DNA from 3 places in the Acidihalobacter sp. genome. Region 2 is predicted to be linked to each of the others. Evidence: predicted binding sites of a transcription regulator. Region 2 holds the regulator's gene; each other region holds the start of a gene.
The links. The regulator FNR, encoded in region 2, switches genes on or off when oxygen is low (the NO sensors DNR and NnrR bind a similar motif). The targets are predictions, from matches to a motif close to TTGATNTANATCAA.
Positions count from the first base shown of each region.

Region 1: ppk2 (polyphosphate kinase 2) is a predicted target of FNR. The motif match lies at 3,164-3,177, and genes of this name have one in related genera.
Region 3: ppk2 (polyphosphate kinase 2) is a predicted target of FNR. The motif match lies at 2,832-2,845, and genes of this name have one in related genera.

Region 1 is NZ_JARRQY010000001.1:97,163-106,874, forward strand. It holds gene P8014_RS00440 (plasma-membrane proton-efflux P-type ATPase) at 1-2,259, opposite strand, end outside; gene ppk2 (polyphosphate kinase 2) at 2,272-3,069, opposite strand; gene P8014_RS00450 (Crp/Fnr family transcriptional regulator) at 3,296-4,009, opposite strand; gene eno (phosphopyruvate hydratase) at 4,079-5,374, opposite strand; gene pyk (pyruvate kinase) at 5,409-6,842, opposite strand; gene P8014_RS00465 (hypothetical protein) at 6,844-7,743, opposite strand; gene P8014_RS00470 (FAD/NAD(P)-binding oxidoreductase) at 7,740-9,128, opposite strand; gene P8014_RS00475 (DUF4010 domain-containing protein) at 9,155-9,712, opposite strand, start outside.
Region 2 is NZ_JARRQY010000003.1:25,993-35,704, reverse strand. It holds gene tatB (Sec-independent protein translocase protein TatB) at 1-415, opposite strand, end outside; gene tatA (twin-arginine translocase TatA/TatE family subunit) at 445-690, opposite strand; gene P8014_RS01290 (phosphoribosyl-ATP diphosphatase) at 787-1,107, opposite strand; gene hisI (phosphoribosyl-AMP cyclohydrolase) at 1,097-1,510, opposite strand; gene hisF (imidazole glycerol phosphate synthase subunit HisF) at 1,581-2,360, opposite strand; gene hisA (1-(5-phosphoribosyl)-5-[(5-phosphoribosylamino)methylideneamino]imidazole-4-carboxamide isomerase) at 2,367-3,107, opposite strand; gene hisH (imidazole glycerol phosphate synthase subunit HisH) at 3,164-3,817, opposite strand; gene hisB (imidazoleglycerol-phosphate dehydratase HisB) at 3,851-4,444, opposite strand; gene fnr (fumarate/nitrate reduction transcriptional regulator Fnr) at 4,597-5,355, shown strand; gene dtd (D-aminoacyl-tRNA deacylase) at 5,380-5,826, opposite strand; gene pip (prolyl aminopeptidase) at 5,823-6,779, opposite strand; gene ttcA (tRNA 2-thiocytidine(32) synthetase TtcA) at 6,822-7,691, opposite strand; gene P8014_RS01240 (lipid A biosynthesis acyltransferase) at 7,994-8,875, shown strand.
Region 3 is NZ_JARRQY010000011.1:111,618-121,329, forward strand. It holds gene ubiB (ubiquinone biosynthesis regulatory protein kinase UbiB) at 1-1,431, shown strand, start outside; gene ppk2 (polyphosphate kinase 2) at 1,553-2,710, opposite strand; gene lpdA (dihydrolipoyl dehydrogenase) at 2,872-4,314, opposite strand; gene odhB (2-oxoglutarate dehydrogenase complex dihydrolipoyllysine-residue succinyltransferase) at 4,571-5,803, opposite strand; gene P8014_RS05860 (2-oxoglutarate dehydrogenase E1 component) at 5,843-8,674, opposite strand; gene uvrD (DNA helicase II) at 8,845-9,712, shown strand, end outside.

The sequences.
Region 1 (9,712 bases), on a different contig from region 2:
CAGCGGCCAGGCCGGGTAGGGTGCCCGCCAGAAGGCGTGACGGTTGCGGGTAACGAACAGCATGAGGTGGCCGCCAATCACGAGCTGCAGGAATACGGCGGTCTGCAGATGCGGAATATCCATGTGCAGCAAGCGGTCGCCGACGTACATTAGGCCGAAGGTCTGCGCCACCGACAGGAAGCCCAGGATGCTGGACAGGCTGAGCACGCGGTGCATGTCCCAGCGCACCGGTTTGGGGCTGAGCCAAGTGTTGTCGTAGGCGATGGTCATGATCGGGATGTCGTCGAGCAGGGCGAGTGCGATGATCATTACCGCAGTGAGCGGATAGAAGTTGAAGGTGAGCATGGCGAGCACGACGAACACCATGATGTCGATGGTCATTGCGATGCGGTAAATCGTGTAGCTGGTCATGCGTTCGAAGATGCGCCGGGCTTCCTCGACCGCGCGGGTGATGACCGACAGACCGGGTGCGGTTAGGATCAGGTCGGCGGCGGCGCGCGCGGCGTCGGTGGCGCCGGAGACGGCGATGCCGACGTCGGCCTGCTTGAGCGCCGGGGCGTCGTTGACGCCGTCGCCGGTCATGGCGACCAGGTGGTTGCGGTCCTGGAGAACCTTGACGATGCCGTACTTGTGCTGCGGGAACACCTGGGCGAAGCCGTCGGCCTTGTCGATGCGCTCGGCGGCGTCCGGCGGCGCATCGGCGCTATCGCCGGCGAACAATTCGGTGGCCGGCTGGATGTTCTTGCCCATGCCGAGCTGGCCGGAGATTTCGCGGGCGATGGCGACGTTGTCACCGGTGACCATCTTGACCTTGATGCCATGCTCGCCGGCTTCCTTGATGGTCTGGGCGGAGTCCTCGCGCGGCGGATCGAACAGCGGCAGGATGCCGAGGAAGGTCCAGCTCTTGCCGTCGTCGTCCGAGCGCGCCACGCCCAACGTGCGGTAGCCCTTGGCGGCGAAGTCGTCGACCAGCCGGTTGGCGCGCGCGGCCTCGTCGCCGCCGAGCCGGGCCAGTTCCATGACCACCTGCGGCGCACCCTTGGTAGTGTGGAAGGTCTTGCCGTCGCCGTCCTTGATCTGGCCTTCGGTGCGCTTGCCGACCGGGTCGAAGGGAATGAAGCCGGTCTGCGTATGCGCGTCCAGCGCCTTGGCGTCGCTCAGGCCGCCGATCACCGCGAGGTCGATGGCGTCCTTGTCCTCGGCCTTGGAAGCTAATGCACCGGCGAGAATCAGTGCCTGCGCGTCGGCGGCGTCGAATACCGCTGGTTCACCCAGGGTGAGTTTGTTCTGGGTCAGCGTGCCGGTCTTGTCCGAACACAGAATGTCTACGCCGGCCATTTCCTCGATGGATTGTAACCGCGAGACGATGGCCTTGAGTTTGGACAGCGCCAGCGCGCCCAGCGCCATGGTGATGGACAGCACCGCCGGCATGGCGACGGGAATCGAGGCGATGACCAGGATAAGCACGAACTGTACCAGCTTGAGCAGCGGTTCGCCTCGGAACAGTTCAACGCCGATGAGCACGACGGACAGGCCGACAGCGACGAAGATCAGGAAATCGCCGATGCGCATGACCGCTTTTTGAAAGTGTGAAACGGCGCCGGCGTCTTGCACCAGCTTGGCCGTTTTGCCGAAGAAGGTGTCGCCGCCGGTGGCGGTAATGACGGCGACCATCTCGCCCTGCTTAACCACCGAGCCGGAGTAGGCGACTTCGCCGGATTTCTTGTTCACCGGCAGCGATTCGCCAGTCAGGGCGGACTGATCGATGGACAGGTATTCGCCGTCGATGAGTTTGGCGTCGGCAGGGATGATGTCGCCCAGCCGCAGGCGAACCACGTCGCCCGGCACCAGCTTGGCGGCGTCCACCTCGCCCCATTGGCCGTTACGTAGCGCGCGAGCCTTGAGTGCGAGCTGATTCTTGAGTGCGTCCAGCGCGTTGGCGGCCTTGTGTTCCTCCCAGAAGCCGATCAGCGCGTTGAAGATCAGGAGTACGAGGATGATGATGAGGTCGATCCAATGGCCGATAGCCGCGGAGAGCACCGCGGCCACTTCGATCATCCATGGGATCGGTCCCCAGAAATAGCTGAGAAAGCGCTGCAGCGGGTTGACTTTCTTCTCTTCCAGTGCGTTGGGGCCGAACTGCGTCAAACGTTGCTGGGCGTCGCCCGCGGCCAGTCCCTGCGGCGTGCTTTCGAGTTGTTTGAAAATATCGTCGACGGAGAGCTTTTCCGCATTCTGACTGTCGATACTCTTGATCAAGGCTCAACTCCTTTACGGTGCGATCGTACCGTTGTCGAGGCAGGCGTCGGCGTAGTGGAAAATGACGTCCGGATTGGGACGGATCAGGCTGTGGTTCTTGTCAGCATAGTCCAGCCGGGTGAGCAGGTCCTTGATGACGCTGAGCCGGGCCAGCTTTTTGTCGTCGGCGCGCACCACTGTCCACGGCGCCGGTGCGCTGTGCGTGCGTGCGAACATCTCGTTGCGGGCGAGGCTGTAGTCGTCCCAGTGTTTCTGCGCGACGGCGTCGATCGGGCTCATCTTCCACTGCTTGAGCGGATCGGTGCGGCGTGCGATGAGGCGTTTCTTCTGCTCGTTCTTGCTGATGTCGAGGTAGTACTTGAGCAGGTGGATGCCGGAGCGGATAAGCATCTGTTCGAAGGCCGGCACGGTTTCCATGAACTCTTCGTGTTCGATCTCGCTGCAGAATCCCATTACGCGCTCGACGCCGGCGCGGTTGTACCAGCTGCGGTTGAACAGGACCATTTCCTCGGCCGCAGGCAGGTGCGGCACGTAGCGCTGGAAGTACCAGCTGGTGCGGTCGCGTTCGGACGGTTTGCCCAGTGCCACCACGCGCGTCTCGCGCGGTGAGAGGTGCTGGATGATGCGCTTGATGGTGCCGTCCTTGCCGCCGCTGTCGCGCCCTTCGAAGATGACCAGGATGCGGTCGCCATGGGCGATGAAGTGTTTCTGCAGCTTGACCAGTTCGATCTGCAGGTCATGCAGTTCGCGCTTGTAGGCCTTCTTCGACGGAGCATCGGGATAGGGAATGCTGGAACGATGTTTCGCCATGGCGCGTACTCGGGTTGCGAAGCAGCGCGCGGATGCGCGCGGTGTGAGTTTAGATTGCGGGGGCCCGGATGGGTTCAGGGCATTTGCCGCGGACTTGACGCAGATCAATCAAGTCGGCCGGACGCCGCAGGCAATGCGCGCAGAGCATGCCTGGCGCGGGCCGGGACGGCAGTAACCAGGGTTACATCAAATTCGGTTGCCGGGCGAGCTGCCGCCGGAGGTGGCTTCAGCGGCGTGAGTGCAGGCGGCGTTCGGCCTTGCGCAGCAGTCCTTCGAGATCGGTGATGTGGATGTGTCCGGCATCGGTGTCGATGATGCCTTCGTGCTTGAAGCGGTTGAGCAGACGGTTGACGACAACGCGCACGCTGCCGATGAGGCGGGCAATGTCCTCGTGCACGAGGCCGTGCAGCAGGCTGTGTTGACCCTGTTCGGTGTCGATGTGGCGCAGCAGCAGATGGGCGAGGCGGGCCGAGGTTTCGTGCAGGGCCAGATCCTCGGCCAGTTCGGTCAGTTCGCGTAGGCGCGTGGCGGCGCAGTGCAGCAGCGTCCGGCGCAGGGGGGGATAGCACCGCATCCACTCGTGCCAGCGGGCGAGCGGTGCGCAAACAGCCTGCGTTTCGTCCAGCGTCTCCGCAAGTACGCGGTGCGGTTGGCCGTCCAGCAGGGTGATGAGGTTGTGGCCATCGCCGGGGTCGAGCAGATACAGCGTGACGGCGCGGCCGCTGTCGGGATGTTCCGCTTCGATGCGGACTCTTCCATCCAGCAGGACGTAAAAGAACCCTGTGGTGTCTGCGGCGGGCATGACCTGTGCGCGTTTCGCCCACCGCAAGGGTTGCAGGCCGGTCGCGAGCGTGCCTAGTTCGGCATCCTGCAGACCGTTGAACAGCGTTAGCGGGCGCAGGCGTTCGGGCAGCGGATCAGCGTGGTGATGTGCGTGCATGGACGAATGCTGTCGACCGCCGCGCGGGGAACGCGCGGCGGTTGCGGAACGGAGAGCTTGCAGGAGCGTTCAGAAGCGTACCGGGCGTACGTAGGCGTGCTTGCCTGCATAGCGTGCCGCTGTGCCGAGGTGTTCCTCTATGCGCATGAGCTGGTTGTACTTCTCCACGCGTTCGCCGCGCGCGGGCGCGCCGGTCTTGAGGTGGCCGGTGTCCAGCGCGACGGTCATGTCGGCGATGAAGCTGTCGACGGTTTCGCCCGAGCGGTGCGAGACGAAGGCGCCCCAGCCGTGGTCGCGCGCCAGGCGCGTGGCGGCGATGGTCTCGGTGAGCGTGCCGATCTGGTTGAGCTTGATCAGCACGGCATTGGCGATGTCCTGCTCGATGCCCTTGGCGATGATCGCCGGATTGGTGCAGAAGATGTCGTCGCCGACCAGTTCGATGGTGTCGCCCAGCGCGTGGTTGAAGCGCTTCCAGCCCGCCCAGTCGTCTTCGGCCATGCCGTCCTCGATCAGTGCGATGGGGTAGGCGTCGACCAAGCGTTCGTAGTACTCGACCATCTCGGGGGCTTCGAGCTGGCGTTTTTCGGTGCGCAGGTTGTAGTGGCCGTCCTCGAAGAATTCGCTGGAGGCTGGGTCGATGGCGATGCCGACGTCGGTGCCGGCGCGCAGACCGGCCGTGGAGATGGCCTGCACGATGAGTTCGAGCGGCTCCTCGTTGGACTTGACGTGCGGCGCGAAGCCGCCCTCGTCGCCTATGCCAACGGACAGGCCCTTCTTCTCCAGCAGCGCGAGCAGGGCGTGATAGACCTCGGCGCCCCATTCGACGGCTTCGCGCAGGCTGCCGGCGCCGTAGGGGGCGATCATGAATTCCTGGAAGTCGGGGCCCTGCCAGTGCGCGTGCACGCCCCCGTTGAGGATGTTCATGTGCGGCACGGGCAGGCGCGTGGAGGCCGGCCCTCCGAGGTAGCGGTACAGCGGCAGGTCGCTGGCCGCGGCCGCGGCCCGGGCCACCACGAGCGACACGCCGAGCATGGCGTTGGCGCCGAGGCGGGCCTTGTTCTCGGTGCCGTCGAGGGCGATTAGGGTGGCGTCGATGGCGGCCTGGTCGCGAGCGTCCATGCCGATGAAGTCGGGGGCGACGGTGTCGTTGATGTGGGCGACGGCCTTGAGCACACCCTTGCCGCCGAAGCGCTTGGCGTCGCCGTCGCGCAGTTCGACGGCTTCCCGTGCGCCGGTGGAGGCGCCGGAGGGTACTGCGGCGCGGGCTTGCGCGCCGCAGGCCAGGGTGCAGTCGACTTCGACCGTGGGGTTGCCGCGTGAGTCGAGGATTTCGCGGGCGGTGAGTGCGGTAATGGTGGCGTCCATGTGAGTCTTCTCCTTTTGGGTGGGGTGGTGACGGTCAGTGCCGGTCGACGCCGGGCAGGATCTCCACGCGGTTGGTGGTGCCGGGATGGCCGCGTGATGATCCCTGGGTGAAGATGAGCGGTCCGCCACCGAGTTTGTTGGCGTGCAGCCAGTCGTAGGCTATGTCCTGCCAGTTGCGCGAGTCGTCCGCAGTGTGTAAGGGGTGGACGCCGTAGCTGAACAGTAGACGCTGGCAGGTGACGTGGTGCCGGGACAGCGCCACGGTCCAGGACGGCAGATGGAAGCTGGCGATGCGCCGAGGGGTGGCGCCCGTTTCCGTGGGTGTGAAGACGTAGGGTGCACGCAGGTTTTCGACTGAAGTGACGACGTTGAGCGAAACGATGTCCTCAATGCTTCGGCGCGTGTCGCGGCGGCGGTCGAACATTGTGGCCGATGGCTGTGCGCGGCGTGCGGGTTCGGTCTGGCGCGCTATGCGGCCGAGCATCTTGACGGCATCCACGGGATAGGCGCCGATGGCCGACTCCTCGGACAGCATGACGGCGTCGGTGCCGTCGAGCACCGCGTTGGCTACGTCGGTGGCCTCGGCGCGGGTCGGGCGGCTGTGGTCGACCATGGATTCGAGCATCTGCGTGGCGGTGATCACGGGCTTGCCGAGGGCGTTGGCTTTGCGGATCAGACGTTTCTGAATTAGCGCGATGGCTTCGATGGGGGTTTCCACGCCGAGGTCGCCGCGCGCGACCATGCAGCCGTCGGCGGCGTCGAGGATTTCGTCGAGGTGGTTCAGGGCGTCGGCGCGTTCGATTTTGGCGATCAGATAGGGGGCGGCGCCGAGCGCTGCGGCTTCGTTGCGCACACGTTCGACGTCGCTGGCATCACCGACGAAGGAGATGCTGACCGCGTCCACCTGCTGTTCGCAGGCGAAGGCGAGCAGCGCCTGGTCGCGCTCCGTGAAGGCCGGCAGCGAGATGTGCATGTGCGGGATGTTCAGCCCCTTGTGCGAGCGCAGTTCGCCGCCGACGGTCACGCGGCAGCGGACCTCGGAACCCGTGACTTCCAGCACCTTGAGCTGGATGAAACCGTCGTTGAGGAATAGCGATTCGCCGCGCCGTACCGCCTGCGGCAGTTCCGGGAAATCGGGTACGGAAACCCGTTCCGCGTTGCCGACCAGCGGCTCGGTGGTCAGGGTGAAGCGATCTCCGTGGTGCAAGCGCAGGGGGGCGGGGCTGATGCGGCCGATGCGCAGCTTGGGGCCTGGCAGGTCGGCCAGGATGGCCACGGGCCGGCCGGCCTGCTCGGAGGCCTGGCGCAGCTTGGCGACGGTGCCCGCATGACTGTCGGCGTCGCCGTGGGCGAGGTTGAGGCGCGCGACGTTCATGCCGGCTCGGATCATGCGCACGAGTACGGCGATCTTGTCCGAAGCCGGGCCGATGGTGCAGACGATCTTGGTCTTGTGGCGTGGCAGATTCATGTCATTCGCCGTGGTAGATGGCGAGCGCGCGGGCCGGATCGACGTTGTCGAAGGTGAGTGCGCTGATGGCGTTGCAGAAGCGCACGGCCTCGTCCAGCGGGCGCTGGTGGATGTTGCGCCCGGTGGCGCTGCCGGCGATTCCGGCTTCCTGCAGTTGGGCGTGCAGCCGTTCGAGGAAGGCTTCGACGGTGGTTTCGCGGCCGCCGGCGCAGATCACGCGGGTGCGCCCGGCGGCACGTACCGCCTCGCGCAGCTTGTCCGCGCCACCGTCGGGTGGGTTGACCTTGACGAAGTCAGCGCCGAGGCAGGCGACCAGACCGGCCACGCCGGCGATCAGGTGCGGATCGTACTCGTTCTTGACCGCCTCGCCGCGCGGGTAGGCCCAGATGACGGCGAGCAGGCCGAGTTGGTGCGCTTCGAACACCAGGCGTGCGGCTTCGGAGTACATCTGGCTTTCATAGGTGCTGCCGGGATAGATGGTGTAGCCGACGCCGACGATGTTCAGCGCGGAATCTTCTCGCAGGCGTGCGACCTGCTCCAGCGTGTGCCACTGCAGGCTGACCGGATCGCGACTGGCGGTCGAGATGAGATGGGTCTTGGCATTGAGCTTGATGAGGTAGGGGACGTCCGGGTAGTCGGGGCCGTAGCGCGCGATCAGGCCGAGCTGGGTGGCGAAGACGCCGATGCGGGCCTGCGCGGCGATGCGGAACAGGTGCTCGGGATCGCCGTCATCCTCGGCGATTCCGCTACCGACGAAATCGTCGTTGAGATGTTCGACCTTCTGGTCGCCGGCCATCAGCATCAGCCGTCCGCTGCCCTGGGTCGCCCGCTGAAGGTTGTCCAGGTAGATTTGGTGGCAGGTGGCGGGAACGTCGAAGGGAATCGGCGAATGGTTGTTCATGCGTGACCTCTCAGATTATCAAGACAGTGTACGCGGGCGCGTAGCGCCTCGCCGGTGGCGGCGACGATGGGGTGGACCGGCGCGGTTAGGCGCGGCTGGCTGCCGAACTGGAAACTGGCCAGGTCGGAGGCCGTGGCGTGCAGCTGGATGGCGACGCCGATGATGTTGACCAGTTCCCCGGTGGTGGGGCCTCCGATGATCTGGCCGCCGAGCAGGCGTTCGCTGTTGCCGTCGAACACCAAGCGGCAGAACACTTCGTGCGTGTCCGGCATGGTGGCGGGGTGGTGGTCGGGCAGGCGCGAGGTGCCGGTGAAGACCTCGAAACCGATCTCGCGGGCACTGGCCTCGGTGAGCCCGGCGACGCCGAAGGCGAGGTCGCCGACCTGACTGGCGTAGACGGCGATGGTGCCCGCGTTGGCGCGCGGCAGGCGCAGGGCGTAGAGGTTCATGCCGGCAATGCGGCCTTCGGCGGCGGCCTGCGAGGCGAGCAGGGCATGGCTGGCGTGGCGGGTGAAGTAGTCCTGCTTGTGCGCGCAATCGCCGACGGCGAAGACGTCCGGATGTTCGCGCGAGCGCTGGAAACCGTCGACCCAGACGCCGCCGGAGCGCGCCAGGGTCATGCCGGTGGCGTGTGCGAGGTCGGTGTTGGGGCGGGCGCCGATGGCGATCAGCACGGCGTCGGTCTCGATCAGGCGGCCGTCGACGAGCCGAATGCCGGCGACGCGTTTGCCGGTCTCGTCGGCCTCGATGGTGGTGACGGTGGCGCCGGTGTGCACGTGTACGCCATTCTCGCGCAGGCGTTGTTCGACGATGCTGCAGGCATCGCTGTCGAACGATGCGGCGAGCAGCTGCGGGAGCTGTTCGACGATGTGTACTTCGATGTCGCGCTTGCGCAGCTCGTCGCCGAACTCGACGCCGATGAAGCCGCCGCCGATGACGGCGAGGCTGCGCAGGTCCGGTAGCGTTTCGGTGAGCAGTTCGTCGAGATAGTCATAGTCCTTAATGACCGTGAAGACGCCTTCGAGTTCATGTCCCGGTATCGGTGGTACGAACGGGCGCGAGCCGGTGGCGAGCACTAGCCGCTCCCAGCCGATGCGACGTCCGGATTCGAGGGTTGCGATGTGTTCCTGCAGATCGATCTCGGCGACGCGGTCGACGATCAGATGTCCGCCGGCGGCCAGGAACGGCGCGCGGCCGGCAAGATCCTCTTCCGTGCCGCCCAGCGTGCCGAAGATGTAGGGGATGCCGCAGGGCACCAGGGCGTCTTCTTCGGGGCGCACGACGGTGATGCGTTTGTCGGGCCAGAACTGTGCAGCGGTAATGCCGGTCATCATGCCGGCTGGTCCGCCGCCGATGATGAGAACGTCCGTATTGTCGGTAGTCATGCTGAGTTATCCCGTGTGCTGTGGATTCAGGTACTTGTGAGATAGGCATAGCCGATGGAAATGGCAAATGTCGCAGCGAGCCAGGCGGCGGCAGGCATGACCGCCCGGTTGCGGCCCAGGGCCAGGGCGTAACCGGCCTTGAGTAGGTTGTTGCTGCCGCTGGCGATGACCACGGCGACCATCAGAGCGGTTTCCCCGATCGGGAACTTGCCGTCGAGCAGCGACAGGATGAAGGGATCGATGTCGGTGAAGCCGACCGCGAAGGACAATACGTGCAGGCCGCGAGCGCCGTAGTCGGTGATCACGAAATGCGTGATGGCGGCGAACAGTACGAACAGCACCGCGAACAGCAGTGCGGTCGAGAATTCCAGAGGGTGGTGTGGCGGGGCTTCGTCATGATCGGCAGCGGAGCGTTGCGAACCGCGCAGCAACAGCCATACGACGACGCCCGAACTCAGCGCCAGAATGCCGAACGGCAATGCCAGGCGCAGCGCTGTGGCGCCGTGTCCGAGGAGGGCGATCAGCGCCCACAGTCGCAGGTACATCATCAGCGTGGCGAGCACGATGGCAGCTGCGCTCAGGCG
Region 2 (9,712 bases):
GGGGCTCGGGCGCAGTAGAAGCGTGTTCCTCGGTGGGTGCCTCCAGAGCATGCTCTTCAGCGGGAATCGGGGTATCCCTCGAGGCATTGTCCAGGTCGAGGCTATGACGCAACTGCTCGCCGGCCGAATCGACTTCCTGCGCAATGTCGTCGACCTCGTTGTGAATCTGGCTGCGCGTGTCCTGCAGCATGTCGCGTAACTCGCGGATCTCGTCCTCTTGCCTGGTCAACATGCTGCGCAGCTCATCGGCGTTCAGCTCACGCTCGATTTCCGAACGCACGTTGACGACATAGCGGCGAAAGCGGCCAACCCAGTAGCCAGCTTTGCGCGCGAGGCCCGGCAATCGCTCCGGGCCCACCACGACCAAGGCGACGATCATGATGAGCATGATCTCGGAAAAGCCCAAATCGAACATCGAACGCCTCCGCGCTCAGCTGCCGTGTCTCAGACTTTGTCCTTATCCTTGTGCTCGGACTGGGCATCGAACACGCGGCCGCTGCTGTCATCCTTGAGCTGCTGCTCGGAGGATTCGCTCTTCTTCTCCGCATCCTCTTCGCCTTCACCCATCGATTTCTTGAAATTCTTTACCGCCGAACCGAGGTCGCCACCGACATTGCGCAGCTTCTTGGTGCCGAACACCAACACCACCACCAGCAGCAGAACCAACCACTCGTAACCACCTGGAATCATGACCGTTCTCCGTAACTAATCCATCTCGGCGATCGCTTGGACGCCTTTATTCGACATTTGGCCGCGGGATACCCGCCCTTTTCGCGCTTGCGGCCCTCAACGGACACGCTGCGCCTTCTCCTGCAACCCGGAGGTACCCATGCGCCGCGCAAGCTCGGCAAGCACGTCCTCCGGCGCCAGCCCCTGATGTGCCAGCAACACCAGGGTATGAAACCACAAATCCGCCACCTCGTAGACCAGCTTGCCCGGCACCCCGTCCTTGGCCGCCATCACCGTCTCGGTGGCCTCTTCGCCGACCTTCTTGAGAATGGCGTCGAGCCCCTTGGCATACAAGCCGGCAACATACGAGCTGTCGGCAGGGGCCGACTTGCGCGATTCCAGCACCGCAGCAAGCTCGTTCAATATGTCATTCGCCATAAATCGCCTCGGGCGCCTTGAGCACCGGTTCGACCGTTTCCCAGCTGTCCCGTTCCCCGGCCAGACGTCGGAAGAAGCAATGATGGCGTCCGGTATGGCAGGCGATGCCACCATCCTGGCGCACCGTCAGCAACAGCGTATCGCCGTCGCAGTCCAGGCGAATGTCCTCGACATGCTGCACATGACCGGACGACTCGCCCTTGTGCCACAGCCGCCCACGCGAACGCGACCAGTACACCGCCTCGCCCAACTCGACCGTCCGCTGCAGCGCCGCACGGTTCATCCAGGCCAGCATCAGCACCTGCCCGCTGCCGGCCTCCTGCGCAATGACGGGCGCCAGGCCTTCGCTATTCCATGCCACCGCATCGAGCCATTCGGCACTGTCGCCAGGTGCTGCGCACATCTGAACCAACCTCAAGATACAAGGGTCTGGAGCATAGCACAGCGCCGGAACCGCGCCGGACGCACGCCCATCAAACCCACTCGCGCACCTCAATGCCGCGCTGCGCCATATAGGCCTTGGCCTCACCCACGGTGTGCTCGCCGAAATGAAAGATGCTCGCCGCCAGCACCGCATCCGCGCCGCCCTCGATCACGCCGGCGGCCAAGTGCTGCAGCGTACCGACACCGCCGGAAGCGATCAGCGGCACGTTGACCGCCTCGTTCATCGCCCGCATCAGCTCAAGATCGAATCCCTCGCGCGTGCCGTCGCGATCCATGCTGGTGACCAGCAGCTCACCCGCGCCGTAATCGGCCATGCGGCGCGCCCATTCCAGCACGTCGATACCGGTCGCCCGACGTCCGCCGTGGGTGAACACTTCCCAGCGCAACGCCTCGCCTGCAGCCGAAACACGTTTGGCATCGACGGCCACCACGATGCACTGATTGCCGAAACGTGCTGCAGCCTCGGCTACGAACTCTGGGCGCACCACCGCCGCCGTATTGATGCCGACCTTATCAGCGCCGGCGTTCAGGAGCCTGCGGACGTCGGCCAGAGTGCGCACGCCGCCACCCACGGTCAACGGAATGAACACTTCGGCGGCGACCGCCTCGACGACATGTGCCATCGTTTCGCGTTCGTCGCTGCTGGCGGTGATGTCGAGAAAGGTGATTTCGTCGGCGCCCTGCTCGTAATAGCGCCGTGCGACTTCCACCGGGTCACCCGCATCGCGAATATCGACGAACTGCACGCCCTTCACCACGCGGCCGTTGTCGACGTCGAGACAGGGAATGACGCGTTTGGCCAGCGACATCGTACGCTATTCCGCGACCAACGCGTCGGCGCGCTTCTGCGCCTCGGCGAAATCCAGCGACCCTTCATAGAGCGCCCGGCCGATTACCACGCCGCTGACGCCTTCCCCCTCGACTGCACACAGCGCCTCTATGTCGGCCAGCCCGCTCACCCCGCCGGAGGCGATGACCGGGATATGCACCGCCTGCGCCAGGCGCACGGTCGCCTCGACGTTGGGGCCACCCATCATGCCGTCGCGGCTGATGTCGGTGTAGATGATCGCGGCCACGCCGTCGTTTTCGAAATGCATGGCCAGGTCCGCCACGTCGTGGTTGGAGAGTTTCGACCAGCCGTCGACCGCCACCTTGCCGTCCTTGGCATCGAGCCCGACGATGATGTGGCCGGGAAATTCCAAGCATAGATCGTTGACGAAATGGGGCGCAGAAACGGCCTTGGTACCCACGATGACGTATTGCACGCCTGCATCCAGATAGGCCTGCACGGCGTCTACGTCGCGCACGCCGCCGCCAACCTGGATCGGCAGTTCGGGATAGGCCCGCGCGATACGCTCGACGACCGTCGCATTGCGGCGCCCGCCGGCCACAGCCCCATCCAGGTCGACCAAATGCAGACGCCTGGCACCAGCCTTGACCCAGCGTTCCGCCATGGCCACCGGGTCATCGGAAAAGACGGTCTCATCATCCATGCGGCCCTGGCGCAGACGTACGCACCGTCCCTCCTTGATGTCGATGGCAGGGATCAACAACATGACGCCAAACCTCCCATTTCGGTTAACGGGCTCATCAATTCACAGCTCGTGCGGGGTCAAGCGGCAGCCCCGTCCCAACGCGCGAAATTCGATAGCAGCCGCAATCCCGCCTGCGCGCTCTTCTCCGGGTGACACTGGATCGCAAACACATTATCGCGCGCCAGCGCGGAACAGAACCGAATGCCGTACTCCGTGGTCGCGGCGACCAGGCTGGCGTCGGACGGCGCCACGTAATAACTGTTGGCAAAGTAGAAACGGCTACCCGGCGCGATGCCGTCCCACAGCGGGTGATCGCGGGCAGGCTCGACGCGATTCCAACCCATGTGCGGCACCTTGATATGCTCGCCGGTGACCGGATCCCGCGGCGCCGCACCGAAATACCGCACATCGCCCGCATGGACGCCGAGACAAGGGGTACCGCCGTTTTCCTCGCTGTGCTCGAGCAATACCTGCATGCCCATGCACACTCCCAGAAAAGGCCGCGTGTGCGCGGCTTCGCGCACCGCATCCTCCAAGCCGCAGGCCCGCAGCTCGTGCATGCAGTCGCGTGCCGCGCCCTGCCCCGGGAACACCACCCGGTCGGCCGCCAGCACGACAGCAGGATCGGAAGTCACCACGACGCGATCCTGCACGGGAGCGACGTGCCGCAAGGCATTCGCGACCGAGCGCAGATTGCCCATTCCGTAATCGATGATTGCCAGATCAGCCATGCCCGCCAGGCTCGGAAACCGGTAAGAGTGAAGTTATAGGGCGCCCTTGGTCGAAGGCAACTGGCCCGCCGAGCGCGGATCCGGCTCGGCGGCCATCCGCAGGGCCCGACCCAGCGCCTTGAACACCGTTTCGGCGATGTGATGCGCATTGCGCCCGCGCAGGCTGTCGACATGCAGCGTCAGCCGCGCGTGATTGACCAGCGCCTGCAGAAATTCATGAATCAGATCGGTATCGAACTCACCGATGCGGGCACGCCGGTAATCGACCTCGTGGACCAACCCGGGGCGGCCGGAGAAATCCACCACCACGCGCGCCAAGGCTTCGTCCAGTGGAACATAGGCGTGGCCGTAGCGGCGAATGCCGCGCTTGTCGGCCAGCGCTTCGGCGAGCGCCTGCCCAAACGCGATGCCGACATCCTCCACGGTGTGGTGCGCGTCGACGTGCAGATCGCCTTGGGCGCGCACCTCGAGATCGATCAAACCGTGCCGGCCGACCTGATCGAGCATATGGTCGAAGAAGGGAACTCCTGTCGCGATGGACGTCTCACCGGAACCATCCAGATTCAGCCGTACGCTGATCTGCGTTTCCAATGTATCGCGCTGAACGGCGGCAGTGCGCTGGGCCATGATCACACAAAACAGTATGCGGGCCTGCAGGATACCATAAGGGCCGCAGCGATAAAGTGACCTAGATCAGAGAGTACGAACATTCGGTATCATTTGTTAAGCTTGCCAATCAACGAAGTCATGACGAGGGGAAAGTAATGGAGTCGTTCAACGTGATCACCCTCCAAGGCTTTTCCCGCGCGTGCGCAGACTGCCAACTGCAGGATCTTTGTCTGCCGATCGGCATCTGCCGCAGCGATGTCGCCCGGCTGGACCAGATCATCAACCGCAAACGGCCGTTGCAGCGCGGGGCGGCGCTGTTCAATCAGGGCGACCAATTCGGCGCTTTGTATGCCATCCGTTCCGGCTCGATCAAAAGCTTTTCCATCTCCGATGACGGCCGTGAACAGATCAACGCGTTCCATCTGCCGGGCGAGATCCTCGGCCTCGACGCCATCAGCGACAGCTCGCACCCCAGCTCCGCCGTCGCGCTGGAAACCACCAGCGTATGCGAGCTGCCCTTCGAGCGCCTGCATGCTCTGGCCCATGAGATCAAGGACCTGCAGCACCAGTTGCTGCGCGTCATGAGCCGCGAACTCAACGCCGACGAACGCTTCATGCGCATCCTCGCCAGCCGCAATGCCGAGGAACGCCTCGCCGGCTTTCTGCTCAACCTCTCCTCGCGCCACGGCATGCGCGGCTATTCGAGCACCGAATTCAATCTGAGCATGTCGCGCCACGACATCGCCAACTATCTCGGTCTGGCCGTGGAAACCGTCAGTCGTCTGTTCACCCGCTTCCAGCAGGACGGCCTCATCGAGGCGCAGCGCAAGGCCGTCAAGATTCTACAGCGCGAGGCGCTGGCGGAAATGGCCGGCAACACCGGCCCCGACCCGAATCAGGACGACAGCCGCAACCGGGAATCCTCGTAAGCCGGCTGCCCCGCAAAGCAGCCGTCAGACCGGCGGCACCTGCAGCCAGAACGTGACCGGCCCGTCGTTGACCGATTCAACCTGCATGTTCGCACCGAACAAGCCGGTGGCCACCGGCTTGTGGCGGGTTCGCGCGTGCTCTACAAGCCAATCGAACAGCCTCCGCCCGTCCTCCGGCGCCGCAGCCGGCGTGAAAGACGGACGCATGCCCTTGCGCGTATCCGCCGCCAGCGTGAACTGCGGCACCAGCAGCAAACCGCCGCCGACATCCTGGAGACTCAGATTCATACGCCTCTCCGCGTCGCCGAACACGCGGTAGCCGAACAGACGCTCGAGCAGACGATCGGCCTGAGCCTCGGTGTCGCCGCGTTCGACCCCGACCAGCACCAGCAATCCAGCCTCGATGGCACCGACGCTCTCACCATCCACCCGCACAGCGGCACGACTTACACGCTGCAGCAGGCCGATCACGCCAGCTGCTCGGCAAGATCCCGCGTCGCCCTTACCAAGGCATCGACGATACCCGGCTCGCTGGCCGAATGTCCCGCGTCCGGGACGATCTCCAGCCGCGCCTGGGGCCAGGCTTCATGCAGCGCGAAAGCCTGATCGATCGGACAGATCATATCGTAGCGCCCATGCACGATGACGCCGGGGATTTCGGCCAGGCGGTGCGCCTCACGCAGCAGTTGGTCGGGTTCAAGGAAAATACGGTTGCGGAAATAGTGGTTCTCGATACGCGCGAGCGACAGCGCCACATGCGGATCGGTGAAATGCTCCTCCACCGCCTCACTGGGCAACAACGTCGCCGTGCGCCCTTCCCACTGCGACCAGGCCCGAGCCGCCGCCATACGCGCAACCTCGTTGCTGCCGGTCAGCCGCCGATGGTAGGCCTCGAGCATATCGCCGCGCTCGGCCTCGGGAATCGGCGCCAGGTAGTCCTGCCAATAGTCGGGGAAGACGTGGTCGGCACCCGACTGGTAGAACCATTCGATGTCACGCGGGCGGCACAGAAAGATCCCGCGCAGCACCAGGCCCAGCACCCGCTCCGGATGTGCCTCGGCATAGGCGAGCCCCAGAGTCGACCCCCAGGAGCCGCCGAACACCACCCAGCGCTCGATGCCCAGTTCCTCGCGTACACGTTCGATGTCGGCAATCACGTCCTGCGTGGTGTTGCCCTCGAGTTCGGCATGCGGCAGCGAGCGGCCGCTGCCGCGCTGGTCGAACAGCACGATGTGGTAGACCTGCGGATCGAAGAAACGCCGATGCCAGGGCTCGCATCCCGAACCGGGGCCGCCGTGCAGAAACACCACCGGCAAACCACCGGAGCGTCCGCACTCCTCGACGTGCAGGGTATGCCGATCGTCGACCGGCAGCATGCGGCTGCGAAACGGCGTGATCTCGGGATAAAGCTCCAAGCGACTCATAAGAAATTCCCTGGGAAGGTTTGCACTGTGGACGACGGGCGCTCAGAAGCGGTGCAGCACCGCCTCCGCAGGCCGTCCGAACCCGCTCGCGACGGAAGCCGTCTCTGCAACTTCGGTTTCCGCTCCGACCGAATCCCCCGGAACCAAGGCCGGGAAATCGAACAGCGAATGATCCAGAAGATGGGACGGCGAGGCGTTACCCAGCGCCCGGAACATGCTTTCCAAACGCCCCGGGAACTTGCGGTCCCATTCCTGGAGCAAGGCCTTCATCTCCTGGCGCTGCAGATTCGGCTGCGAGCCGCACAGGTTGCAGGGAATGATGGGAAACTCCCTGGCGGCGGCATAGGCCTTGATGTCCGCCTCCTTGCAGTAGGCCAGCGGGCGGATGACCACGTTGCGGCCGTCGTCGGACAGCAGCTTGGGCGGCATGGTCTTGAGCGAGCCGCCGAAGAACATGTTCAGCAGGAAGGTCTCGAGTATGTCCTCGCGATGATGGCCCAGCGCGATCCGGTCTGCACCGATTTCCTGCGCGGTGCGATACAGAATGCCGCGGCGCAGGCGTGAACACAGCGAGCAGGTCGTCTTGCCCTCGGGCACCTTGTCCTTGACGATGCTGTAGGTGTCCTCCTGCACGATGCGGTACTCCACGCCCAGGCTGTCCAGATAGCCCGGCAGCACCTCTTCCGGAAATCCCGGCTGCTTCTGGTCGAGATTGACCGCCACGACCTCGAAGGACACCGGCGCCACGCGCTGCAGATAGAGCAGGGTATCCAGCATGGTATAGCTGTCGGCGCCGCCGGAAAGACAGACCATGATGCGATTGCCATCCTCGATCATGCCGAAGTCACGGATGGCATTGCCCGCCTCGCGACGAATGCGCTTCTGCAATTTGTTGAAACTGTATTCGTTCATCGACCTACGTGTAGCGGTCCCGGATGGTCAAGACAGTACCCGCCACAGGTGGACGCGGCTGCCGCCGATCGAATGTCAGGACCTACGAAACGACCGAATGCTTTATGATTGGGAACCGACGGGGGAAACCGCCGCATCGACGGCGCCCACATCTTGCGCAGATTCCCCGTGCAGATCAAGCATCCGGAACCTCCCGCATGGCGGCAAAGCCCGACAAATTCTCGCTGTTCCTGCAACCGAAACCGTACCGCAACGCCCGCCGATCGCCCATGCGGCGATGCCGGACCGGCTGAGCGCGCGCCATGTCCGCCCTGTTGGCGCGAGCCCTTCTGCACCTGTTCGGGCACCTGCCGCTGCGCCTCAACCAGTGGCTCGGCGGCGTGCTCGGCGCGACCGCCTGGATGCTGTCGCCGAAACTGCGGCGCATCACCCTGGGCAATCTCGCGCTGTGCTTCCCGGAGCGAGACATGGCCTGGCGTCAGCGCGTAGGGCGGCGCAGCCTGATCGAAAGCACCCGCGCACTCACCGAGGCGCCTTGGCTGTGGCGCCAGGATGCTGCCCGGCTGCGTTCACTCCTGCAGTTCGGCGAACGACATGAACTGCTGCAAAGCGCCGGACTCAACGGAGAGGCGGTGCTCGCCACGCCACATCTCGGCAGTTGGGAATTCTCCGGCCTGTGCCTCGCCACGCTGCGCCCGACCACCGCACTCTACCGTCCGCCACGCATGCGCGCGCTGGATGCGCTGATCCGCGAATCCCGTGCGCATACCGGCTCGCGCCTGGTGCCCACCACGCCGACCGGCGTACGCGCCCTGCGCCAGGCGCTGGAGCGCGGCGAGGTCGCCGGCCTGCTGCCGGACCAGACGCCCAAGGGCAGCGGCGGCGTCTTCGCGCCTTTCTTCGGTCATCCGGCCTACACCATGCGCCTGCTGTCCAACCTGGCGCGGCGCGCGCGCAGTCCCGTAGTGCTCGCCTTTTGCGAACGCCTGCCGCAGGGGCGAGGGTTTCGCGTACACAGCGTGGCTGCCGGCGAGGACATCTACTCCGACGACCCAGCAGTCGCCGCTGGCGAACTCAACCGCTGTGTGGAGACGCTGGTCAGACGCTGCCCGGAGCAGTATCTGTGGAGCTATCGGCGGTTTGCGCGGCGGCCGAAGGGAATGGCGGATCCTTATCGTTCGTAGTCGGCTACCGGCGGACTTTAAAGGTTCGCGATTTCAGCCGATCATGCGTTGCGAGAGGCTTCACATTCTTCAGAGACCGGGATTACTTCGGGCGCGGATCACCGGTTGTGGTTTTGATCTTACGCGGCTGAATGCGACGTATTTGCTGGCCGTGACGGTCTGTTTCGGACGCGATTCGACGTTTGGGGCTCAGATCAATCGAGGTGACGCGCCCGAGCCGATTTGTTCGACGCATCCCTGCGCCTCACCCCTTCGGGGCTTGCGCGAAAAATCGTTCCCGACGATTTTTTCTTTGAAATGCGCAAAGAAACCGACGAAAGAAACGCACCCCAAAAGCACTCTGCACCTGTGCCATTCGCCATCCGGGCGAAGAACTGCTTGGCCGGCGTCCTGCCGGCCATCCCCGCCCAGGCGCACGCTCGCGAGGCAAGCGATCAGGACGGGCAAACGTCAAAACACGGCGAGTCCGACAGCGAAGTACTCCGAACAAGCTGGCTCAGACATTCAGACGTTGGGGGCCGTTCTGTTTTGATGTACCGGTTCACGTTTGGCCTTGCCTCGAACGTGCGCCCTGGCGCGGGGTCGGGCGGCAGGACGCCGCCCGAGCAGGCTTTGCCAGGAGGGCAAGTGACTGCGGTGCCCCGGGACGGGGTGTGCGCTCGAGGTCTGCCCGCAGGGACAAGGCCTTTCTGGCGCCTTTCTTTCGTACCTTTCTTTGGGCGTGCAAAGAAAGGTACTCGAGCGCGTCACTTCAGCAGAGAGATGCTCCATACCTCGAATCGCGCACGAAATAGGCCACCATAGCCAGCTAGTACCCTGCATTCACTCACACAAGTC
Region 3 (9,712 bases), on a different contig from region 2:
ACCCGGCGCGATCTGCTCCCGGACGACATCGCGGACGAGTTGACTCGGCTGCAGGACCGCGTGCCGCCTTTCGAGGGCGGACGTGCGGTCGTCGAACGTGCCTACGGCAAGCCAGTGTCGGAGCTGTTCCAGAGCTTTGACGACAAGCCGATCGCTTCGGCTTCGATCGCGCAGGTACACGGGGCGATGCTGCATGACGGGCGCCAGGTGGTGGTCAAGGTCGTGCGTCCGGAGATCGAACGCACCATTCGCAGAGATCTGGACCTGCTGCACGTGGTCGCGGACCTCGCCTACCGCTACTGGCCGGAGGGTCGGCGCCTACGGCCGCGCGAGGTCGTCGACGAATACGAAAAGACGATCCTCGACGAACTCGACCTGTATCGCGAGGCCGCCAACGGCAGTCAGCTGCGGCGCAACTTCGAGGGTTCGCATGAACTCTATATCCCCGAGATTCATTGGGACTACGTGCGCCGCAACGTATTCGTGATCGAACGTATCCACGGCATTCCGGTCGCGGATGTGTCGCGCCTGCGCGCCGCCGGCGTGAATCTGAAGGTGTTGGCCGAGCGGGGGGTGGAGATCTTCTTCACACAGGTGTTTAGCCATAACTTCTTTCACGCCGACATGCATCCGGGCAATATCTTCGTTGACGAGGAGCATCCCGAGAATCCGCGTTACCTGGCCATCGACTTTGGTATCGTCGGCAGTCTGTCGCCCGAGGACCAGCGCTATCTGGCCGAGAACTTCTATGCCTTTTTCAATCGCGATTATCGTCGGGTGGCCGAACTGCACGTCGAGTCTGGCTGGGTGCCGGAAACCACTCGCGTCGACGAGTTCGAATCGGCCATACGTACAGTGTGCGAACCGATCTTCGAGCGTCCGCTGAAGGATATCTCCTTCGGACACCTGTTGCTGCGCCTATTCCAGACCGCGCGACGTTTCGATATGCAGGTGCAGCCGCAACTGGTGCTGCTGCAGAAGACGCTGCTCAACATCGAAGGTCTGGGGCGCCAGCTCTACCCCGAGCTGGATCTGTGGAAGACGGCCAAGCCGTTCATCGAGCACTGGATGAGCGAACAGATGGGCCCTCGGGCGTTCCTGCGCAAGACGCGCGATCGCCTGCCGAAACTGCTCGAGCAGTTGCCCGAGATGCCGCAGCTGCTGTACGAGCTGGCGCGCAAGGGCTCCGAAGGGCGCCTCATGGTGCAGGCGCAGTCTCGGGAGATTGCCGAGCTGCGTGACGAGTTGAGGCAGTCGCGGCGTCTGAGCGTGTTGCGCAGCGCCGGAGCGGCGCTGCTGGTGGCCGCCGCCTTGAGTATCGGTCTGGCACCGGCGGACGTGCTGCGCTGGGTGGATGTGCCGGTGGTCGGGTGGGCACTGCTGGCGGCGTCGGCGGCCTCTTTCGCTGCGGCCTGGTGGCGGGCACGCTAGAGAGCGGCGCCGCGCCAACGAAAGCCAGTCCTCGAGGGCCGGATGGTCCCAGCGAAGCGTAGCTTGGGGTGAAGCGCAGCGATCCTCAACACACCCCTGCAAGCGCGATCCGCGAGGGGCGTTAGCTGCGCAGATAGTGCCCGGAGGTGATGTCATGCTCGCCGCGTTCGTGTACCACGTCGGCTCGTCCGACCAGCAGCGTGTCGAGTGCTCCGATACGCTCCAGATCCTTGCTGGTATACGGCAGCGACAGCAGGATGTAGCGCATGGCATTGAGGCGTGCGCGCTTCTTGTCGTCGGACTTGACCACCGTCCAGGGCGAATCGGCCGTGTCGGTGTGGAAGAACATGGCTTCCTTGGCGTTGGTGTAGTCCTCCCATCTTTCCAGCGAGGCCAGGTCAATCGGCGATAGCTTCCATTGTTTCAGGGGATGTACGCGCCGCTCTTTGAAGCGCCGGCGCTGTTCCTCGCGGCTGACCGAAAACCAGAACTTGATCAGATGAATGCCGCTGCGCACGAGATTGCGCTCGAATTCCGGCGCCTGGCGCAGGAACTCCTGATATTCATAGGGATTGCAGAAGTCCATCACATGTTCGACGCCGGCGCGGTTGTACCAGGAGCGATCGAACAGCACGATCTCGCCGAAGGTCGGCAGGTGCGTGATGTAGCGCTGGAAGTACCACTGCCCGCGCTCGATCTCGCTGGGTTTTTCCAAGGCGACGACCCGCGCTCCGCGTGGATTCAAATGTTCCATGATGCGCTTGATCGTGCCGCCCTTGCCTGCGGCATCGCGTCCTTCGAACACGATCACGACGCGTTGTTGCGCGTCCTTGACCCATGCCTGCAGCTTGAGCATTTCAACCTGCAGATCGAATTTCTGCTTCTCGTAGTCGCGCCGGCGCATCTTGTAGAGGTAGGGATAGCTACCTTCGCGCCAGTCTTCGGCCAGTTCGTCGTTGGTTTTGCCGGGAGGCGCCGGTTGCGGGCGGCGTAGTTCCGCTTCCATCGCTTCGACGTCGTCCGGCGCGTCGCCCAGCAGGATGGCGTCGATGCTTTCCTGTGCCTTGTCGCCTTCGTTGTTCTGGATTTCGCGCAAGGCGACGGCTTCGGCGTCCTGTGCGCCGATGGTGGCTTCGTCGACTTCGTATTTTTCAACGCCGGTGGGTGTCAGCCTGGGGGCGATGTCGCCTTTGCTCATCCGGCGCGGCGTGTCTTCGGCACGTGCCGCGCCGGAACGGCGTTTCGATGCTTTCTTTTCGATCTGCCCACGATCGTCCATTGTCAGCCCCTGTCTGCTGTCTCCCCTCTCAGCACCCGCTAGTCCGATTGTCCGGCGGGTGTTTCCTGAGATTCAATCTAGCGTCTGGGGACCTGCGCATCACGCACTAGCTGCGCATTGATTGACGCAGGTCATATTGGACGATCCGGAGTGGCGGCGTCTCAGCCGCGCTTGGGCTTGCCGGCCATGTGCAGGGCGCGTCCGTCGACTGCCAGAGCGGCCTCGTGTACGGACTCGGACAGCGTCGGGTGCGCGAAGATGGTCCGTGCCAGGTCCTCCGAGGTGGCCTCCATCGACATGGCGATGACGGCCTGCTGGACGAGTTCGGAGGCGCTGGGTCCGAAGACGTGCGCTGCCAGCAGGCGGTCCGTCTCGGCGTGTGCCAGCAATTTGACTTCGCCCTCGACATCGCCTTGGGCGCGGGCACGGCCGTTGGCGGCGAACGGGAAGCGGCCGCTGCGGTAGGGGATGCCGGCCTGTTTGAGCTTCTGCTCGGTCGGGCCGACCCAGGCGAATTCGGGCGTGGTGTAGATCACGGAAGGAATCAGATCGGGTTCCGTCGCGCTGTTCTGCCCGGCGATTCGCTCGACGACCATGACGCCCTCTTCCTCGCCCTTGTGCGCGAGCATGGGACCTCGCACGGCATCGCCGATGGCCCACACGCCGGGCAGGTTGGTGCGGCAGAAGTCGTCGACATGGATGCAGCCGCGTTCGTCCAGCAGTAGGTCGCTCTCGTTCGTGAACAGTCCGGTGGTGTTCGGCCGGCGGCCGACGGCTACGATGACGCGATCGTAGCGTTCCTGCTGTTCGCCCGAAGCATCCTCGAATACCGTGCGCACGCTCTTGCCGCTGAGCTTGGCGGACTTGATGCGCGTGCCGAGTTTGATTTGCAGGCCCTGGTTGGTATAGGTCTTGAGCGCCGTGCGGGCCAGGGCTTGGTCGGCGATGGGCAGGAAGTCGGGCTGCGCTTCGAGCAGGGTGACCTCGGAGCCGAGGCGGTTCCATACGCTGCCGAGTTCGAGTCCGATGACGCCGGCACCGATCACCGCCAGGCGCTTGGGCACGTCGGTGAATTCCAGGGCGCCGGTGGAGTCGACCACGTATTCGCCATCCAGCGGTGCGGAGTCCAGCGCGATAGGCGTCGAGCCGGGGGCGAGGATGACGTTGTCGGCGGTCAGTTCCTTGGGCGTCTTGCGGTCGTGCGCGGTGAAACCGACGCGGCCGGTACCGAGGAGTTGGCCGTGGCCCTTGAGCCAGTCGATGTCCTGCGCCTTGAACAGGGTCGCGATGCCCTGGGTGAGGGCGGTGACGACGCTGCGTTTGCGCGCCAGCATGGTGTCCACGTCGATGCGCAGCCCGTCGACCAGGATGCCCTGATCGGCGTACTCCGTGCGCAGGGCGCTGAAGTGATGTGAGGTGTCGAGCAGCGCCTTGGAGGGGATGCACCCGGCGTTGAGACAGGTGCCGCCCAGGCTGGGCTTGCCGTCGGGGTCGAGCCAGTTGTCGATGCATCCGACCTTGAAGCCGAGCTGGGCGCCGCGCAGTGCAGCGACGTAGCCCGCCGGGCCGGCTCCGATGACGATGAGGTCGTAATCCTTGTCCATAGCATGTTCTCCGCAGGCTGTGGCGGTATTTATAGTCCTAAAGCCCGTGCTCCCTGCGACCCGTCGAGGTGCAGGGAAGCAGGGGCCGGGGCCGCCGTCGCAGCGGCGATGGCGGCTGCTTCAGGCGGAAGGTATTTCAGGGGGGTACGCGTGCCGGCGGGCGGCCGTGCCGCCCTTTCCATGCCATCGGACAGGCGGATGCGTAGTAAGCGTGCGTGCAGCCGGCTGTCCTTTTCGCGCACTCCCAGGTGTGGCCTTAGAGTTCCAGCAACAGGCGCGAAGGATCCTCTACGGCATCCTTGATCGCGGCAAGGAACTGTACTGCCTCACGTCCGTCGATTATGCGATGGTCGTATGACAGCGCTAAGTACATCATCGGACGGATCGCGATCTCGTCGTCGACGACCACGGGGCGTTCCTGGATTTTGTGCATGCCCAGGATGGCGCTCTGCGGCGGATTGAGGATCGGGGTCGAGAGCAGCGAACCGAATACGCCACCGTTGGAGATCGTGAAGGTACCACCGGTGATGTCGTCCATGCCCAGGGCGTTGTCGCGCGCGCGGGTGGCGAATTCGCCGATGCGGCGCTCGATATCGGCCGTCGACAGCAGGTCCGCATCGCGCAGGATCGGTACGACCAGGCCGCGCGGCGAGGAAACGGCGACGCCGACATCGTAGAAGCCATGATAAACGACGTCGTTGCCGTCGATGGAGGCGTTGACGGCGGGGAAGCGCTTGAGTGCAGCCACGGCGGCCATGACGAAGAAGGACATGAAGCCGAGGCGCACGTCGTGAGCCTTCTCGAAGCGGTCGCGATAACGATTGCGCAGCTGCATGATGGGCTGCATGTCCACTTCGTTGAAGGTGGTCAGCATGGCTGCATTGTGCTGCGCCTGAACCAGACGCTCGGCTATGCGCGCGCGTAGGCGAGTCATCGGCACACGGCGTTCGTTGCGCTCGCCGGCCACGGGGGCGGGAGTCTGCTCGCGCACGACTGCCGGCGAGGCAGGTGCCGGCGTCTCGGGCTTCGGCGCTGCTGCGGGGGCCTTCTGGGCCTCGGCTTTGGCGGCGACATAAGCCTCTACGTCTTCCTTCAGGATGCGGCCGCCTTTGCCGGAGCCTTGGATCATGTCGGCGCTCAGACCGTGTTCGTCGAGCAGGCGGCGTACTGCGGGGCCTACCGGGGCGTTGCCGTTTGCAGCAGTTTCCTCGGTTTCCTGCGTTTCCGCGGAGGCTGCTGCCTTGACGACCGCGCCGTCGGTAAAGCGGGCGATCACTTGCCCTGCAGTGACGACGTCGCCTTCCTTAGCCAACACTTCGCCGAGTACTCCGCTGCCGGGAGCGGGGACTTCAAGCACGACTTTGTCGGTTTCCAGGTCGACGAGATTTTCGTCCGCGGAAACCGCTTCGCCCGGTTGTTTGTGCCAGGCGGCGATGGTGGCGTCTGCCACTGACTCGGGAAGGGGGGGTACCTTGACCTCGGTGTTCATGAGGGGGGAAATTCTCCGTGGGGCTGGTGGTGGGTTGGCTTAGGCGAAGACTGCGGCGAGCAAGTCGCGCAACTGGCGTGTATGGAGTTCGAAGTAACCGGCGGCAGGTGCCGCGGCTTCGGGCCGCGAGACGCACTCGAGCCGGCGCTCCGGTCCGATCGTCCGTTGCAGGTTGTCGCGGATGGAAAGCCACGCTCCCTGGTTGACCGGTTCCTCCTGGCACCAGACGAAACGCTGCGCGTTCGAGTAGCGGCGCAGCGCCTGCTTGAGTTCGCGTTCCGGGAACGGGTAGAGCTGTTCGATACGCAGGATCGCAACGTCGCGTCGCTCATCGTTGCGGCGGCGTTCGAGCAGGTCGTAGTACACGCGACCTCCGCAAATCACGACCGTGTTGACCTCCTTGGAAACCAGCGAGTCCGTTTCCTGTATCACCTCCTGGAAGTTGCCAGAGGCGAGGTCGTCGAGCTGGCTTACCGCCAATTTGTGGCGCAGCAGGCTCTTGGGCGACATCACGATGAGCGGTTTACGCAGCGGACGTACGACCTGGCGGCGAAGCATGTGGAATACCTGCGCCGGGGTGGTCGGTGTGCAGACCTGCATGTTGTTGTTGGCGCATAGCTGGAGGAAGCGCTCGAGGCGTGCGGAGGAGTGTTCCGCGCCCTGCCCTTCGTAGCCGTGCGGCAGCAGCATGACTAGGCCGTTGTACCGGCCCCATTTCTCTTCGCCGGAGCTGATGAACTGGTCGATGACCACTTGTGCGCCGTTGACGAAATCGCCGAACTGGGCTTCCCACAGCACCAGCGCCTCGGGCGAGGCGGCGGCATAGCCGTATTCGAAGGCCAGCACGGCCTCTTCGGACAACAGCGAATCGATGACCAGGAAGTCGGCCTGTTCGGGGTCGAGCTGGCGCAGGGGAACATAGGCTTCGCGGCGCAACTGGTTGTGTAGCACCGCCTGACGGTGGAAGAAGGTGCCGCGGCCGCTGTCCTGTCCGCACAGGCGGACCTGGTTGCCGTCGGTAACCAGTGTGGCGTAGGCCATGACTTCGGCAAAGCCCCAGTCCAGCGGCAGTGCGCCGGCGGCCATCTTGCGCCGATCGTCGAGAATCTTGGCGACGCGCGATTGGACTTCGAAGCCTTCCGGCATGGCCTGCATGCGCTCGGCGAGCATCCGCAAACGCTCCAGAGGCACAGCGGTCTCATAGGCCGCATCCGGATCGGGGTTGCGGTAGGGTGCCCAGTTGATGGTATGGGCGGGATCGGGCGACTTCTCGGCGTTGCTCCATATTGACACCACCGGCGGGCCGGCATCGAGCTGGGCCCGGCTGGCTTCGAGCATGCGGTCGGCTGCTCCCGCTTCGATCAGGCCGCCGCTCTCCAGGGCGACGGCGTAGCGCTCGCGCGTGGTCGGCAGCTCGCGGATACGCTGGTACATGACCGGTTGCGTGGCGCGGGGTTCGTCCGCTTCGTTGTGCCCGTGACGGCGGTAGCACACGAGGTCGATGACCACGTCCTCGCCATAGCGCATGCGGTAGTCGAGCGCGAGCTGGGTGACGAAGACCACGGCTTCCGGATGGTCGCCGTTCACGTGCAGGATGGGCGCGCCGATCATCTTGGCGACGTCGGTGCAATACTGGCTGGAACGGGCGTCGGCGCGGGTGCTGGTGGTGAAACCGATCTGGTTGTTGACCACGATGTGCACGGAGCCCTTGGTCGCGAAACCGCGCGTCTGCGACATGTTGAGCGTTTCCATGACCACGCCCTGGCCGGCGAATGCAGCGTCGCCGTGGATCACGATCGGCATGACTTCGCGGCCTTCGCGGTCGCCGCGATGGTCCTGGCGTGCGCGTACCGAACCCTCGACCACCGGACCCACGATCTCCAGATGCGAGGGGTTGAAGGCCAGCGCGAGATGGATCGGGCCGGAGGCGGTCAGCCGGTCGGAGGAAAAGCCCAGGTGGTACTTCACGTCGCCGGCGAGCAGGCCGTCCTTGTGTATGCCTTCGAATTCCTGGAACAGCTCCTGCGGCGATTTGCCCATGATGTTGATGAGCACGTTCAGCCGGCCGCGGTGGGCCATGCCGATGACCGCTTCGCGGATGCCCTCGCTGGTCGCTTTCTCGATCAGGGTGTCGAGCAGGGGAATGAGGCTTTCTCCGCCTTCCAGCGAAAAGCGTTTCTGGCCGACGTACTTGGAATGCAGATGACGCTCGAGCGCCTCGGCGGCGGTCAGGCGCTGCAGCAGGTACAGCCGTTGATCACGATCGAGTTCGATGCGGGCGCGGGGGCCTTCCAGGCGAGTCTGCAGCCAACGCTTCTTGGCCACCGAGCTGATGTGCATGTACTCGGCGCCGACCGGGCCGCAGTAGGTTTCCTCCAGGCGTGCGATGATCTCGCGCAGCGTCGCGTCTTCCTCGCCGACCAGCGAGCCGGTCCGGAAGATGGTGTCGAGGTCGGATTCGTCCAGGCCGTAATAGGCCAGCGACAGTTCCTCGATGTCGGGCGTCTGGTATAGCTGCAGCGGGTCGATGTTGGCCCGGCTGTGGCCGAGAAAACGATAGGCATTGATCAGCTGGAGCACACGCAGCTGCTTGGCTTCGTGGTCCTGGGTGGAGACGGTGGCGGGGCGCAGGCTGCGTCCGGTCTGAACGAAGGCGGCACGGATCTCCGAATGGGCGGTCTCGGCATCGTAGCCGTTGACTCGCGGCAGCCGCTGGAAGTAGTCGCGCCAGTGAGGATCGACCGAATCCGGATCGTGCAGATAAGCTTCGTAGATCGATTCTAGGTAGTCAGCGTTGCTGCCGGAGAGCAGCGATCCCGCCCACTGCTCGTCCATCGTGGGTTGGGGCATTTCTTCGGGTGTTGCGTCCATGCGGTAATTCTAGACTCCTTTACGCCGTATGCCAGCTCTCTGGCCTGTCAATTGGGGAAGTATGGCGCCTTTCGGCACAGATTGCGCGCCAATCCGTGGCGCCACTGTCGAGCGTATATATATAGTGCACTTTGGCGGGTTTGGGTTGCAGGCTTTGTTAGAATTCCGCAATGGACGTTTCTGATCTGCTTTCCGGCCTCAACGCGGCGCAACGCGAGGCCGTCACCGCGCCCCCCGGCCCCGTACTCGTACTTGCCGGCGCCGGCAGCGGCAAGACCCGCGTGTTGACCCACCGCATCGCCTGGTTGATCCGGGTCGACGGCCTGTCGCCCTATAGTTTGCTCGCGGTGACTTTCACCAACAAGGCCGCTCATGAAATGCGCGGCCGCGTGGAGGCGCTGCTCGATCTGCCCGCCAGCGGCATGTGGATCGGCACCTTCCATGGTCTGGCGCATCGCCTGCTGCGCACGCACTGGCAGGAGGCCGGCTTGCCGCAGGCGTTCCAGATTCTCGACAGCGACGACCAGCTGCGTGTGGTGCGGCGAGTGCTGCGCGGTTTGGAACTCGACGAGGCGCGTTGGCCGCCGCGTCAGGCGCAGTGGTACATCAACGCGCGCAAGGATGAAGGGCTGCGGTCGCAGCACCTGGACGACACCGGGGATCCGGTCAACGCGCAGCTGATCCGCATATACAGTGCCTACGAGGCCGCCTGCCGACAGGCCGGCGTGGTCGATTTCGCCGAGCTGCTGTTGCGCGCGCTGGAGCTGCTGCGCGACAACGACGAACTTCGCGGACACTATCAGCGCCGTTTCCGTCATTTGCTGGTGGACGAATTCCAGGACACCAACGCATTGCAGTACGCCTGGCTTCGGCTGCTGGCCGGCGAGCGCACGCCGGTGTTCGCGGTAGGCGATGACGATCAGTCGATCTACGGCTGGCGTGGCGCAAAGATCGAACATATTCGCGATTTTTCGAAGGATTTTCCCGGCACGATCACCGTGCGTTTGGAACAGAACTATCGTTCGACGCCGGCCATTC